3 regions of the Yokenella regensburgei genome follow, and region 3 is predicted to be linked to each of the others. Evidence: predicted binding sites of a transcription regulator. Region 3 holds the regulator's gene; each other region holds the start of a gene.
What was found. Region 3 encodes PurR, which represses purine synthesis genes. Its sites were predicted from a motif close to CANGCAAACGTTTGCNTG; they were not measured.
Positions count from the first base shown of each region.

Region 1: the regulator PurR is predicted to act here: its motif matches at 1,559-1,576, upstream of purE (5-(carboxyamino)imidazole ribonucleotide mutase).
Region 2: the regulator PurR is predicted to act here: its motif matches at 2,356-2,373, upstream of C7387_RS15325 (NCS2 family permease).

Region 1 covers NZ_RBIZ01000007.1:248,368-252,568, reverse strand. Annotated here, with positions in the region: gene cysS (cysteine--tRNA ligase) at 1-132, opposite strand, end outside; gene ppiB (peptidylprolyl isomerase B) at 305-799, shown strand; gene lpxH (UDP-2,3-diacylglucosamine diphosphatase) at 803-1,525, shown strand; gene purE (5-(carboxyamino)imidazole ribonucleotide mutase) at 1,647-2,156, shown strand; gene purK (5-(carboxyamino)imidazole ribonucleotide synthase) at 2,153-3,220, shown strand; gene mnmH (tRNA 2-selenouridine(34) synthase MnmH) at 3,316-4,201, shown strand, end outside.
Region 2 covers NZ_RBIZ01000005.1:57,700-61,900, forward strand. Annotated here, with positions in the region: gene C7387_RS15305 (EAL domain-containing protein) at 1-499, shown strand, start outside; gene soxS (superoxide response transcriptional regulator SoxS) at 484-813, opposite strand; gene soxR (redox-sensitive transcriptional activator SoxR) at 900-1,358, shown strand; gene C7387_RS15320 (glutathione S-transferase family protein) at 1,629-2,297, shown strand; gene C7387_RS15325 (NCS2 family permease) at 2,630-3,979, shown strand; gene C7387_RS15335 (Na+/H+ antiporter) at 4,127-4,201, shown strand, end outside.
Region 3 covers NZ_RBIZ01000003.1:1,068,287-1,072,487, forward strand. Annotated here, with positions in the region: gene punC (purine nucleoside transporter PunC) at 1-624, opposite strand, end outside; gene punR (DNA-binding transcriptional activator PunR) at 742-1,671, shown strand; gene purR (HTH-type transcriptional repressor PurR) at 1,672-2,697, opposite strand; gene cydH (cytochrome bd-I oxidase subunit CydH) at 2,995-3,084, shown strand; gene C7387_RS05380 (MFS transporter) at 3,252-4,201, shown strand, end outside.

The DNA.
Region 1 (4,201 bases), on a different contig from region 3:
GAAGGTACGGCCATGGCCGATATGACACAGATCGTAAACGGTAATTCCACACACGTACATGCCGACAACCCCAGCATGAATAGGCTTAAATTCCTCTTTTTGGCGAGTCATGGTGTTGAAGATTTTTAGCATCGAAGATTCCATATATCCGTGTGTGTACGAGAACCGCATATTCTACCCGTAATTCAAACCCGAAGCAGCACACAATGCAAGGTGATCCATGCCCGCGCTTATGCTATAACAGGCGCCTATATGTGACCCGCTGACGGGTTTTCGCACCACTATAACGGAACAGGATGCAAAAATGGTTACTTTCCACACTAATCATGGCGATATCGTAATCAAAACCTTTGATGACAAAGCGCCTGAAACAGTTAAAAACTTCCTGGACTACTGCCGCGAAGGTTTCTATAACAACACCATCTTCCACCGTGTTATCAACGGTTTCATGATCCAGGGCGGCGGTTTCGAGCCGGGCATGAATCAGAAAGCCACCAAAGAAGCCATCAAAAACGAAGCCAACAACGGTCTGAAAAACACCCGTGGTACTCTGGCAATGGCGCGTACTCAGGCTCCGCACTCTGCAACCGCTCAGTTCTTCATCAACGTGGTTGACAACGACTTCCTGAACTTCTCTGGCGAAAGCCTGCAGGGCTGGGGCTACTGCGTATTTGCTGAAGTGGTAGAAGGTCTGGACGTGGTAGACAAAATCAAAGCGGTTTCTACCGGCCGCAGCGGCATGCATCAGGATGTGCCGAAAGAAGACGTTATCATTGAAAGCGTGACCGTCAGCGAGTAATTCGTGGCGACACTCTTTATCGCAGATTTGCATCTGCAAACAGAAGAACCGGCGATCACCGCCGGTTTTCTGCGTTTTTTACAGGGTGAAGCCCGCAAGGCTGACGCGCTGTACATTTTAGGCGATCTGTTCGAAGCCTGGATTGGCGACGACGACCCTAATCCGCTGCATCGCGAGATGGCGGCGGCCATCAAAGCGCTGGTAGATTCCGGTGTCCCCTGCTTCTTTATCCACGGCAACCGCGATTTTCTCCTCGGTAAACGTTTCGCCCGCGAGAGCGGCATGACGCTGCTGCCGGAAGAGAAAGTGCTGAGCCTCTACGGCCGCGACGTGCTGATTATGCACGGCGATACGCTCTGCACCGACGACGCGGGCTATCAGGCGTTTCGCCAGAAAGTGCACACCCCGTGGATCCAGACGCTGTTCCTCGCCCTGCCGCTGTTTATCCGCAACCGCATTGCCGCCCGTATGCGCGCCGGCAGCAAAGCCGCTAACAGCAGCAAATCGCTCAGCATCATGGACGTGAACCCGCAGGCGGTGGTTGAGGTGATGGGAAAACATCAGGTGCAGTGGCTGATTCACGGCCATACCCATCGCCCGGACGTACATGAACTGACCGCCAACGGCAAGCCTGCGCATCGCGTGGTGCTCGGCGCCTGGCACAGCGAAGGCTCGATGGTGAAAGTTACCGCCGATGCCGTAGAGCTTATTACCTTCCCATTCTGAACTTAGTCAAAAAAATTCAGTGTGAAGCGCAAGTGCGCAAACGTTTTCCTTGCCGGAATTCCGTGCTATTCTCTGTGCCCTCGAATGCAGCGTGTTCCGCACCACAGGAGTTTTAAGACGCATGTCTTCCCGCAATAATCCGGCGCGAGTCGCCATCGTGATGGGGTCCAAAAGCGACTGGGCTACCATGCAGTTTGCCGCCGAAATCTTCGATATCCTGAAAGTTCCTCACCACATCGAAGTGGTCTCCGCCCACCGTACACCAGATAAGCTGTTCAGCTTCGCCGAAAGCGCGGAAGAGAACGGTTATCAGGTGATCATTGCGGGTGCCGGTGGTGCCGCACATCTGCCGGGAATGATTGCCGCGAAAACGCTGGTGCCGGTACTGGGCGTTCCGGTACAAAGCGCTGCCCTGAGCGGCGTGGACAGCCTCTACTCTATCGTGCAGATGCCGCGCGGTATTCCGGTGGGTACGCTGGCGATTGGTAAAGCCGGTGCCGCTAACGCCGCGCTGCTGGCCGCACAAATCCTCGCCACCCACGACCGCGAGCTGCACCAGCGGCTGGCCGAGTGGCGTAAAGCCCAAACGGATGAGGTGCTGGATAACCCGGATCCGCGGGGTGCGGCATGAAGCAGGTTTGTGTACTCGGCAACGGTCAACTGGGGCGTATGCTGCGCCAGGCGGGTGAACCGCTCGGTATCAGCGTCTGGCCGGTGGGCCTTGAGGCCGATCCGGAGGCCGTGCCGTTTCAGCAGAGCGTGATCACCGCTGAAATCGAACGCTGGCCGGAAACGGCGCTTACGCGTGAACTGGCGCGCCACCCGGCTTTCGTTAACCGCGATGTTTTCCCGATTATTGCCGATCGCCTGACGCAAAAATCCTTATTCGACAAACTTGGTCTGCCTACGGCACCGTGGCAGCTGCTTGCCGACCACAGCGAATGGCCCGCCGTGTTTGCCCGTCTGGGCGAGCTGGCCATCGTGAAGCGTCGCACCGGCGGCTACGACGGTCGCGGCCAGTGGCGGTTGCGCGCCAATGAAACCGCAGAGCTGCCAGAAGATGCCTACGGCGAGTGCATCGTTGAGCAGGGAATTAACTTCTCTGGCGAAGTGTCGCTGGTCGGCGCGCGCGGCCACGACGGCAGCACGGTGTTCTATCCGCTGACCCGTAACCTGCATCAGGACGGGATCCTGCGCGTCAGCGTCGCCTTCCCGCTCGCCAACGCCGAGCAGCAGGCGCAGGCGGAAGGCATGCTCAGCGCCATCATGAACGAGCTGAACTACGTTGGCGTGATGGCGATGGAGTGCTTCGTGACGCCATCCGGCCTGCTCATTAACGAGCTGGCTCCACGCGTACACAACAGCGGCCACTGGACGCAGAACGGCGCTTCTATCAGCCAGTTCGAACTGCACCTGCGCGGCGTCACCGGGCTGCCGCTGCCGCCGCCGGTGGTGAACAGCCCGTCGGTGATGGTGAACCTCATCGGCACCGACCTGAACTACGACTGGCTGAAGCTGCCGCTGGTGCACCTCCACTGGTACGATAAAACGGTGCATGCCGGGCGCAAAGTTGGCCACCTCAATCTTAATGACTGCGATACCCACCGTCTGAGCGCCACCCTGGAGGCGTTAGTCCCGCTGCTGCCAGCGGAATACGCCAGCGGCATTGCCTGGGCCCAGAGCCAGCTTATCTGACCTTTCCAGCCGGGGAGTCTTCCCCGGCCTGTTTCAAGCGCGTAGAATCCCCCGACTGCCGTAATGGCTTTTGTTTTCCGAAGAAGGATTTGCCCATGAACGATGGGACGGACTATCGCGCGATCCTGAGCGCCGATATCCCGCTTATTGACGTCCGCGCGCCGGTCGAATTCAATCAGGGCGCGATGCCCACCGCCGTTAACCTGCCGCTGATGAACGATGAAGAGCGCGCCGCCGTTGGCACCTGCTATAAGCGCAACGGGCCAGAAGCGGCCCTGCGGCTTGGCCACCAGTTAGTGAACGGCGAAACCCGCCAGCAGCGCCTTAACGCCTGGCGCGAAGCCTGCTCACGCGCGCCTCAGGGCTATTTGTGCTGTGCCCGCGGCGGGCAGCGTTCACACATTGTGCAGCAGTGGCTGAAAGAAGCGGGCGTGGATTATCCGCTGATCGCCGGGGGCTACAAGGCGCTGCGTCAGGCCGCTATCGAAGCCACCTCTGAGCTGGTCCGCCAGCCGATTGTGCTGGTTGGCGGCTGTACCGGCAACGGCAAAACCCAGCTGGTACGCGAGCAGGCGGACGGTATCGATCTTGAAGGGCTGGCGCATCATCGCGGCTCGTCGTTTGGCCGCACTCTGCAGGCGCAGCTGCCGCAGGCCAGTTTCGAAAACCATCTTGCCGTCGAACTACTGAAAAAAGCGAACACCCGCCACGACGTGCGTTGGGTGCTGGAAGATGAAGGCCACATGATTGGCGCCAACCATCTGCCGGAGTGCCTGCGCGAGCGGATGGCGCAGTCGCCCATTGCGGTGGTGGAAGATCCGTTTGAACTGCGGTTACAGCGGTTGCAGGAAGAGTATTTTGATCGCATGCACCACGATTTTACCGCCGCCTACGGCGAAGAGGCCGGGTGGCAGTCATACTGCGAATACCTGCACCACGGGCTGTACGCCATTCGCCGTCGCCTGGGGCTGCAGCGTTTCG
Region 2 (4,201 bases), on a different contig from region 3:
TCACTCTTCACGGTTGATTGCGCAAATCTCTGAGAAAGCACGCCATTATTCCGTACAGGCACGGCAAATTAAAATTGAAGTGACCGAACGTGGGTTTATTGATGTTCCTAAAACCACGCCAGTGATTCAGGCCTTCCGCCAGGCGGGCTATGAAATTGCCATTGATGACTTTGGTACAGGCTATTCCAACCTGCATAACCTGTACTCGCTGAACGTCGATATCCTGAAAATCGACAAGTCTTTTATTGATACGCTCACGACCAACAGTACCAGCCACCTGATTGCTGAGCATATTATTGAGATGGCGCAGAGTTTGCGTCTCAAGACGATTGCCGAAGGGGTTGAAACGGCGGACCAGGTGAACTGGCTGCACAAGCGCGGCGTTCAGTACTGTCAGGGATGGCATTTTGCGAAAGCGATGCCGCCCCAGGAGTTTATGCAGTGGCTGGATAAGGCAGACTGCCAGGTCAGCCGCCGGGTACCTCAGGCAGAAATCTGATGGCGGTAATCGCTCGGCGTTCTGTCGAACTCACGGCGGAACACTCGGGAGAAGGTCTGCTGCGACACATACCCGAGATCCATGGCGATATCAAAAATTGGCCGCTGGGTAGTACGCAGCGCTTCGGCCGCCATCAATAGCCGCCGTTGGCGGATATAATCTCCCAGCGTCTGATGCGTTACCGTGCGGAACATGCGCTGCAGATACCATTTCGAATAGCCGGATTTTCTTGCGACAACATCAATGTTAAGTGGTTGATCGATATGTTCATCAATCCATTCGACTAGCGTTTGAATAATTTCCTGATGGGACATACAGGGCCTCTTTTCTCAATTCTCGATTCGTCGTTTTGTCTGGGAGCGAGTATAATTCCTCAAGTTAACTTGAGGTAAAGCGCTTTATGGAAAAGAAATCTCCCCGCATGAAAACGCTGCTGACACCAGGGGAAGTGGCGAAACGAAGCGGTGTTGCGGTATCTGCACTGCATTTTTATGAAAGCAAAGGACTTATCAAAAGCACACGTAATGCGGGTAACCAACGGCGTTACCGGCGCGACGTGCTGCGCTATGTGGCCATCATCAAGATTGCGCAGCGCATTGGTATTCCGCTGTCGACCATCAGTGAGGGCTTCGGCGTGCTGCCGGAAGGACATAAGCTCAGCCCCAAAGACTGGGCCTCGCTCTCCTCCCAGTGGCGTGAAGAGCTAAACAGCCGCATTCACACGCTGGTGGCGCTGCGCGATCAGCTTGATGGTTGTATCGGCTGTGGTTGTTTATCCCGCACCGACTGCCCGCTGCGTAACCCGGGGGACAAACTGGGTGAAAAAGGCCCTGGGGCGCATTTTCTGGAAGACGAATAAAAAACTAAAGCGCCACAAGGGCGCTTTAGTTGTTTTCCGGTCTTTGTCTTTCTCTCTATCCCGCTGGTACACAGGAGGGTTTCCCCCGACATCAGCACCCCTCAGTGGTTCATCAGGGGTTGGAGGTTCCGGGTTGTGCTGACTCTTTAAGTCTACCCTGGCCCCCTGATTTCACCAGTGTGACAGGTGATTTTTTCGCCGAATTTTTTACGCCGATGAGCGCTTCTTTCTATAGTTAATTTGAACAAACTATCGTCATGGGAGTAAAAGATGCTCATTGTGCATCACCTGAACCAATCGCGGTCGCAGCGCGTGCTCTGGGCGCTGGAAGAGCTACAGATGCCCTACCAGATAATCCGTTACCAGCGCGAGCCCAACATGCTGGCGCCTCCCGCGCTCAAAAAGGTGCACCCGCTGGGGAAATCTCCGGTACTTGAAGATAACGGGCATATCATTGCCGAATCCGGCGCCATTCTTGAGTATTTGCAGGAGCGCTACGATCGCGACAATCATTTCCGTCCTCAGGAGGAGGTTGAAAAGCTGCAGTATCGTTTCTGGCTGCACTATGCTGAAGGATCGCTGATGCCGCTGCTTCTGATGAAGCTGGTGTTCAGCAGCCTCGGGAAACCTCCGGTGCCTTTTGGCCTGCGCTCGCTTGGGAAAGTCCTCGGGCAGGGTGTCCAGAAGGCTTATCTTGATAAGCAGATAGCCACCCACGCCGGATACATCGAATCCCAGCTCGCCGGGCGGCCATGGTTCGCCGGTGAGAACCTGAGCATGGCCGATATCCAGATGAGCTTCCCGCTGTTTGCGCTGCTCTCGCGCGGTGGCATCAAAACGTTGCCCAACATCGCGGCGTGGAAAAAGCGTGTGGAAACTCGACCCGCCTGGCAACGTGCTATTGAGCAGGGGGGGCCGTTCGATATTCCTGGCGAGTAACCCGCTCAGGTAAAAAAAGAAAACAGAACGCACCAAAAATGTTGTTATTTTGCGCACTGACGATAACGTTTGCGCATCCTCTGGCGATTTATTCATCACTGAAGGCGAAATTTGGCAAAATGGTGCAAACTTCTGTTGAAAACGGCAAACTAAAAGCCAGATAATCGTTTGCTTTTTTTTGACTCGCGGTTTTGTCGGCGCGGAGTTAAACGTTTGCTTTCCTTCCGGCTCCCCTTTGCCGGATGGTCGCACAAGGAGATAACGTTTAGCAGGCAGTGGATGTTCCACCACGTCGATAAACCCATGCTAAAAATTCTCAGGGGATGTTTTCTATGTCTACGCCTTCAGCGCGTACCGGCGGCTCACTCGACGCCTGGTTTAATATTTCTGCCCGTGGCAGCTCCGTTCGTCAGGAGATTGTCGCTGGTTTAACGACCTTCCTGGCAATGGTCTATTCCGTTGTTGTTGTACCAGGCATGCTGGGTAAAGCAGGCTTTTCGCCTTCCGCTGTGTTTGTGGCAACCTGCCTGGTCGCGGGCGTTGGCTCCGTAGTGATGGGGCTGTGGGCTAACCTGCCGCTGGCGATTGGCTGCGCGATTTCTCTGACCGCGTTTACGGCATTTAGCCTGGTTCTGGGCCAACAGATCAGTATTCCTGTGGCGCTGGGTGCGGTATTCCTGATGGGGGTACTGTTCACCATCATCTCCGCCACCGGGATCCGTAGCTGGATCCTGCGCAATCTCCCCCAGGGCATTGCGCACGGCACCGGGATTGGTATCGGCCTGTTCCTGCTGCTGATTGCTGCCAACGGCGTGGGTCTGGTTATCAAGAACCCGCTGGACGGTCTGCCGGTCGCGCTTGGTCATTTCGCCAGCTTCCCGGTGGTGATGTCGCTGATTGGCCTCGCGGTGATTATCGGTCTGGAAAAACTCAAAGTACCAGGCGGTATTCTGCTGACCATCATCGGTATCTCGATTGTCGGCCTGATTTTTGACCCTAACGTGCACTTCACCGGCTTCTTTGCCATGCCTTCGCTGAGCGATGAGCACGGGAATTCCCTGATTGGGACTCTCGACATTATGGGCGCACTTAATCCGGTCGTGCTGCCGAGCGTGCTGGCTCTGGTGATGACTGCGGTATTTGATGCTACCGGTACCATCCGCGCGGTTGCCGGCCAGGCAAATCTGCTGGATAAAGACGGGCAGATCATTAACGGTGGCAAGGCTCTGACCACTGACTCCCTGAGCAGCGTCTTCTCGGCGGTGGTTGGTTCTGCACCTGCAGCGGTGTATATCGAATCAGCCGCCGGGACAGCGGCAGGCGGTAAAACCGGCCTGACGGCGATTACCGTCGGCGTGCTGTTCCTGCTGATCCTGTTCCTGTCGCCGCTCTCTAACCTGGTGCCTGCATACGCCACCGCACCGGCGCTGATGTACGTTGGTCTGCTGATGCTGAGCAACGTGGCGAAAATCGACTTCGGCGATTTTGTTGATGCCATGTCCGGGCTGATTACCGCCGTGTTTATCGTCCTCACCTGCAACATCGTTACCGGTATTATGATCGGCTTCGCGACGCTGGTGATTGGCCGCGTGGTTTCCGGTGAATGGCGTAAGCTGAACATCGGCACCGTGGTGATTGCGCTGGCGCTGGTGGTGTTCTACGCGGGCGGCTGGGCAATTTAATTGCGCTTGCTGTCAGACAAGGGGTGGCTTCGGCCGCCCTTTTTGTTTTTAGGGCACATCCTGTTTCCTTTACGTTGCCGAACGTGTTTTATTATCAAAGATGGACCTCCCGGTTCGGTATAAGAAAACATCGCAAACAGGGATAGCATGGAAATTTTCTTCACAATACTCATCATGACCCTCGTGGTCTCACTATCGGGGGTAGTAACACGCGTTCTGCCC
Region 3 (4,201 bases):
GCCGCAGTAGGCACGGGAGCGCAGCAGGGTAAAGAAGGTCAGTTTCTTTTCTGATTTTTGTGCTGCTTTCTCGGCAGGCTTCTTCAGGCGCAGCGCCGGGATCATCAGAATCAGCGTAATAATAAACAGCGCTCCGAAAATGGCCTGCCATTCCAGATGTACCAGGATCCAGCTACCCAACAGCGGCGCCAGCGCCGGAGAGAGGGCAACCAGCGGCATGATGGTGGCAAAAATGCGGTTGGTGCGGTGGGCCGGATAGTAATCGGTGACCATCGCCTGCCAGGTTACCGTTGCTGCGCAGACGCCAACGGCCTGCACAAAGCGCAGGACCAGCAGCAGCATGCCGTCACGTACCCACAGCATGCCAAGGCAGCCAAGGGCAAAAATGGTTAAACCGGCGAGCAGGATCCACTTGCGACCATAGCGGTCGGACAGCGGTCCCCACAGCAGTTGCGCGACGGCGAAACCGGCCAGGAACAGGCTCAGGCTTGCGCTCACGCTGGCGGCAGGTATTTGTAGATCGCTTTGAATAGCGGCAAAAGCGGGCAGGTACATGTCCGTCGCCAGGAAGCCGAGCACGCTTAAACCGGCCAGCCAGGCAAGAAATAATTTTCCAGGTTGCATATCACTTTCTCTTTATAGATGCAGGTGTACGACTCAGGCGCTGAGTGTAGGGAGTGCAAAGCGGCTTGTGAAACGCTAATATTTGTTTAGTGAATTCAAAATTTTTGTAGGCAGAAAATGTGGTCTGAATATTCTCTTGAAGTGGTCGATGCTGTCGCCCGTAATGGCAGCTTCAGCGCAGCGGCCCAGGAGCTGCATCGCGTGCCCTCCGCGGTCAGTTATACGGTACGTCAGCTGGAGGAGTGGCTCGCCGTACCGCTCTTTGAACGGCGCCATCGCGATGTTGAACTGACGCCTGCCGGTGTCTGGTTTTTAAAAGAAGGGCGTTCTGTTATCAAAAAAATGCAGATCACCCGCCAGCAGTGTCAGCAGATTGCCAACGGCTGGCGCGGCCAGTTGCCCATTGCCGTCGATAATATCGTCAGGCCGGAACGTACCCGGCAGATGATCGTTGATTTCTATCGCCATTTTCAGGACGTCGAGCTGATTGTCTACCAGGAAGTGTTCAACGGCGTCTGGGATGCACTGGCTGATGGTCGGGTAGAGATGGCGATCGGCGCGACGCAGGCGATCCCGGTCGGGGGACGCTACGCGTTTCGCGATATGGGCACACTGCACTGGGTGTGCGTGGTTGCGCATCATCATCCGCTGGCGAGCATGGAAGGCGTGCTCAGCGATGAGGCGTTGCGCAACTGGCCTTCGTTGGTCACCGAAGATACCTCGCGATCGCTGCCAAAGCGGACCACCTGGCTTCTGGATAACCAGAAACGCGTCGTGGTGCCGGACTGGACATCGTCGGCCACCTGTCTGTCGGCGGGGTTGTGTGTTGGCATGGTGCCAGAGCATTTTGCTCGTCCGTGGATCGAAAGCGGGGAGTGGGTGGAACTGTGTCTCGAAAACCCGTACCAGGATTCTGCCTGTTGCCTGACGTGGCAGCAGCAGGATATGTCTCCGGCGCTGGCCTGGTTGCTGGATTATCTTGGGGATAGTGAAACGCTGAACCGGGAGTGGCTGCGGGTACCGGAGGCTCCGGACCCGCAGAAGTGATTAACGACGATAATCGCGGAACGGGCCGTCGGCAACGGAGCGACGTTCCACCAGACGCGGATGCACCTCGATGGACTGCGAGGTTTCGCGTTTGTTGACGATACGGTCGAGCAGCATATTGAACGCCGTTTCACCCAGAGAATCTTTCGGCTGGTGAATGGTGGTCAGCGCCGGGGAGAAATAGCGGGCGTTGCGCACGTTATCATAACCGATCACCGAAATATCCGTCGGCACGCGCAATCCCATCTCGTCGGCGGCGCAAATGGCACCCATCGCCATGATATCGCCACCGCAGAATACGGCGGTGGGGCGGTGCTGCTGGCCGAGGATCTGCTGCATGGCGCGATAGCCGGATTCTGGCTCAAAGTCGCCCTGTACAATCCAGTGCTCCGGCACTTTAATCAGCGCTTCTTCCATGGCTTTCATAAAGCCGGCAAGACGGCCCGCGCCGGTGTTGCGCTCAAGCGGTCCCGGGATCACGCCGATTTCACGGTGGCCACGCTCAATCAGGTAGCGGCCCGCCATATAACCGCCTTCGAAGGCGTTATCGATAACGGAGTCGGTGAAGTCGGCATGAGCTTCGCCCCAGTCCATCACCACCATCGGGATATGACGGTACTCTTCCAGCATTGAGATAACCGATTCCGGGTACTCAGAACACATGACCAGCAGGCCATCGACGCGCTTTTGCGCCATCATCGACAGATAAGCACGCTGCTTTTCAAGGTTGTTCCAGGCGTTACCCAGAATCAGGGTATAGCCTTTCTGGAAGCAATTTTTCTCAACCGCTTCAATGATTTCAGCGAAGTAGGCCGCTTCGCTGCTGGTCGCCAGCAGGCCAATCGATTTCGTGTGATTAACCTTCAGGCTACGGGCGACGGCGCTCGGGGAGTAGTGCAGCTCTTTGATCGCTGCCCACACCGCGTTGCGCGTCTCTTCCGCCACAAAGCGGGTTTTGTTAATTACGTGTGATACGGTTGTAGTGGAAACGTTTGCGCGCTTCGCTACATCTTTAATCGTTGCCATGGCTCTCACTCCAGACCATATCCTGAACTCCTGTATAACTTGCTACGTAAACGTTTGCCTCTACACACCCTGACGCAATCATTTCAGATTGCATTACGCCGGGAAAACGACACAGGACGACAGGAGGGGGTCAATGGCCGGTACGCTTTTAATTTAGCGTGGGATTTTGGCTCATCCTGGCGCAAAGGGAAAGAGAAATAATGATCATCGCGACGAAAAGCGTGCAGATTTTTGTGCTTAACTATGTAAAAATGAGCAAGCTCACTTTTCATGTGGGGATAAAAAGGAGAAAAATTGATGAGTACCGAACTGAAGCTCTCTCTGACTACCACGATCATTACCCTGGCCCTGATCGTTGCGGCCGGGCTGACGGCCGTTCTGCACTGATTTTCATGAGGGAGAGCCATCTCCCTCAATCCCTTCCCCCGCCATTGTTATCAATTGCGCAATAATCTTTTGCCAATTCCTTCACTTCTGTTTTTTGTGATTGCTGTCATACTTTCAACTTCTTAATAGGGTACCGCGCCTTCGCCGCGGCTGACCGGAGTTGTTAGATGAAAATCAATTTTCCATTAGTAGCCCTCGCGATAGGCGCGTTTGGCATCGGTACGACCGAGTTTTCACCCATGGGCCTGCTGCCCGTCATTGCGAAAGGGGTTGATGTTTCTATTCCGGTTGCCGGGATGTTAATCAGCGCCTACGCCGTTGGCGTGATGGTGGGTGCACCACTGATGACGCTGCTGCTGTCTCACCGGGCGCGCCGTAACGCGCTGGTGTTCCTGATGGCTATTTTTACCCTCGGCAACGTGCTGTCGGCGATTGCGCCGGATTACACCACGTTGATGCTATCACGCATCATCACCAGCCTTAACCACGGCGCGTTCTTCGGCCTGGGGTCAGTGGTGGCCGCAAGCGTCGTACCGAAGCATAAACAGGCAAGCGCGGTGGCGACCATGTTTATGGGCCTGACTATCGCCAATATCGGCGGTGTGCCGGCGGCGACCTGGCTTGGTGAAACCATCGGCTGGCGTATGTCTTTCCTTGCTACCGCCGGCCTGGGCGTTGTGGCGATGCTGAGCCTGTGGTTCTCTCTGCCAAAAGGGAGTGCCGGTGAGCGCCCTGACGTTAAACGCGAGCTTTCTGTACTGATGCGTCCGCAGGTATTGTCAGCGCTGCTGACCACCGTGCTGGGTGCCGGGGCGATGTTTACGCTTTATACGTATATTTCACCAGTCCTGCACACCATCACCGACGCCTCTCCGCTGTTTATCACCGCGATGCTGGTGCTGATCGGCGTGGGCTTCTCTATCGGTAACTACCTTGGTGGTAAGTTTGCCGACCGTTCGGTCAGCCGGACGCTGAAGGTATTCCTGCTGCTGCTGATGGTCATTATGCTGGCAATTCCGCTGCTGGCGCGCAGTGAAATTGGCGCCGCTATCAGCATGGTGGTGTGGGGCGCCGCAACCTTCGCCGTCGTACCGCCGCTGCAGATGCGTGTGATGCG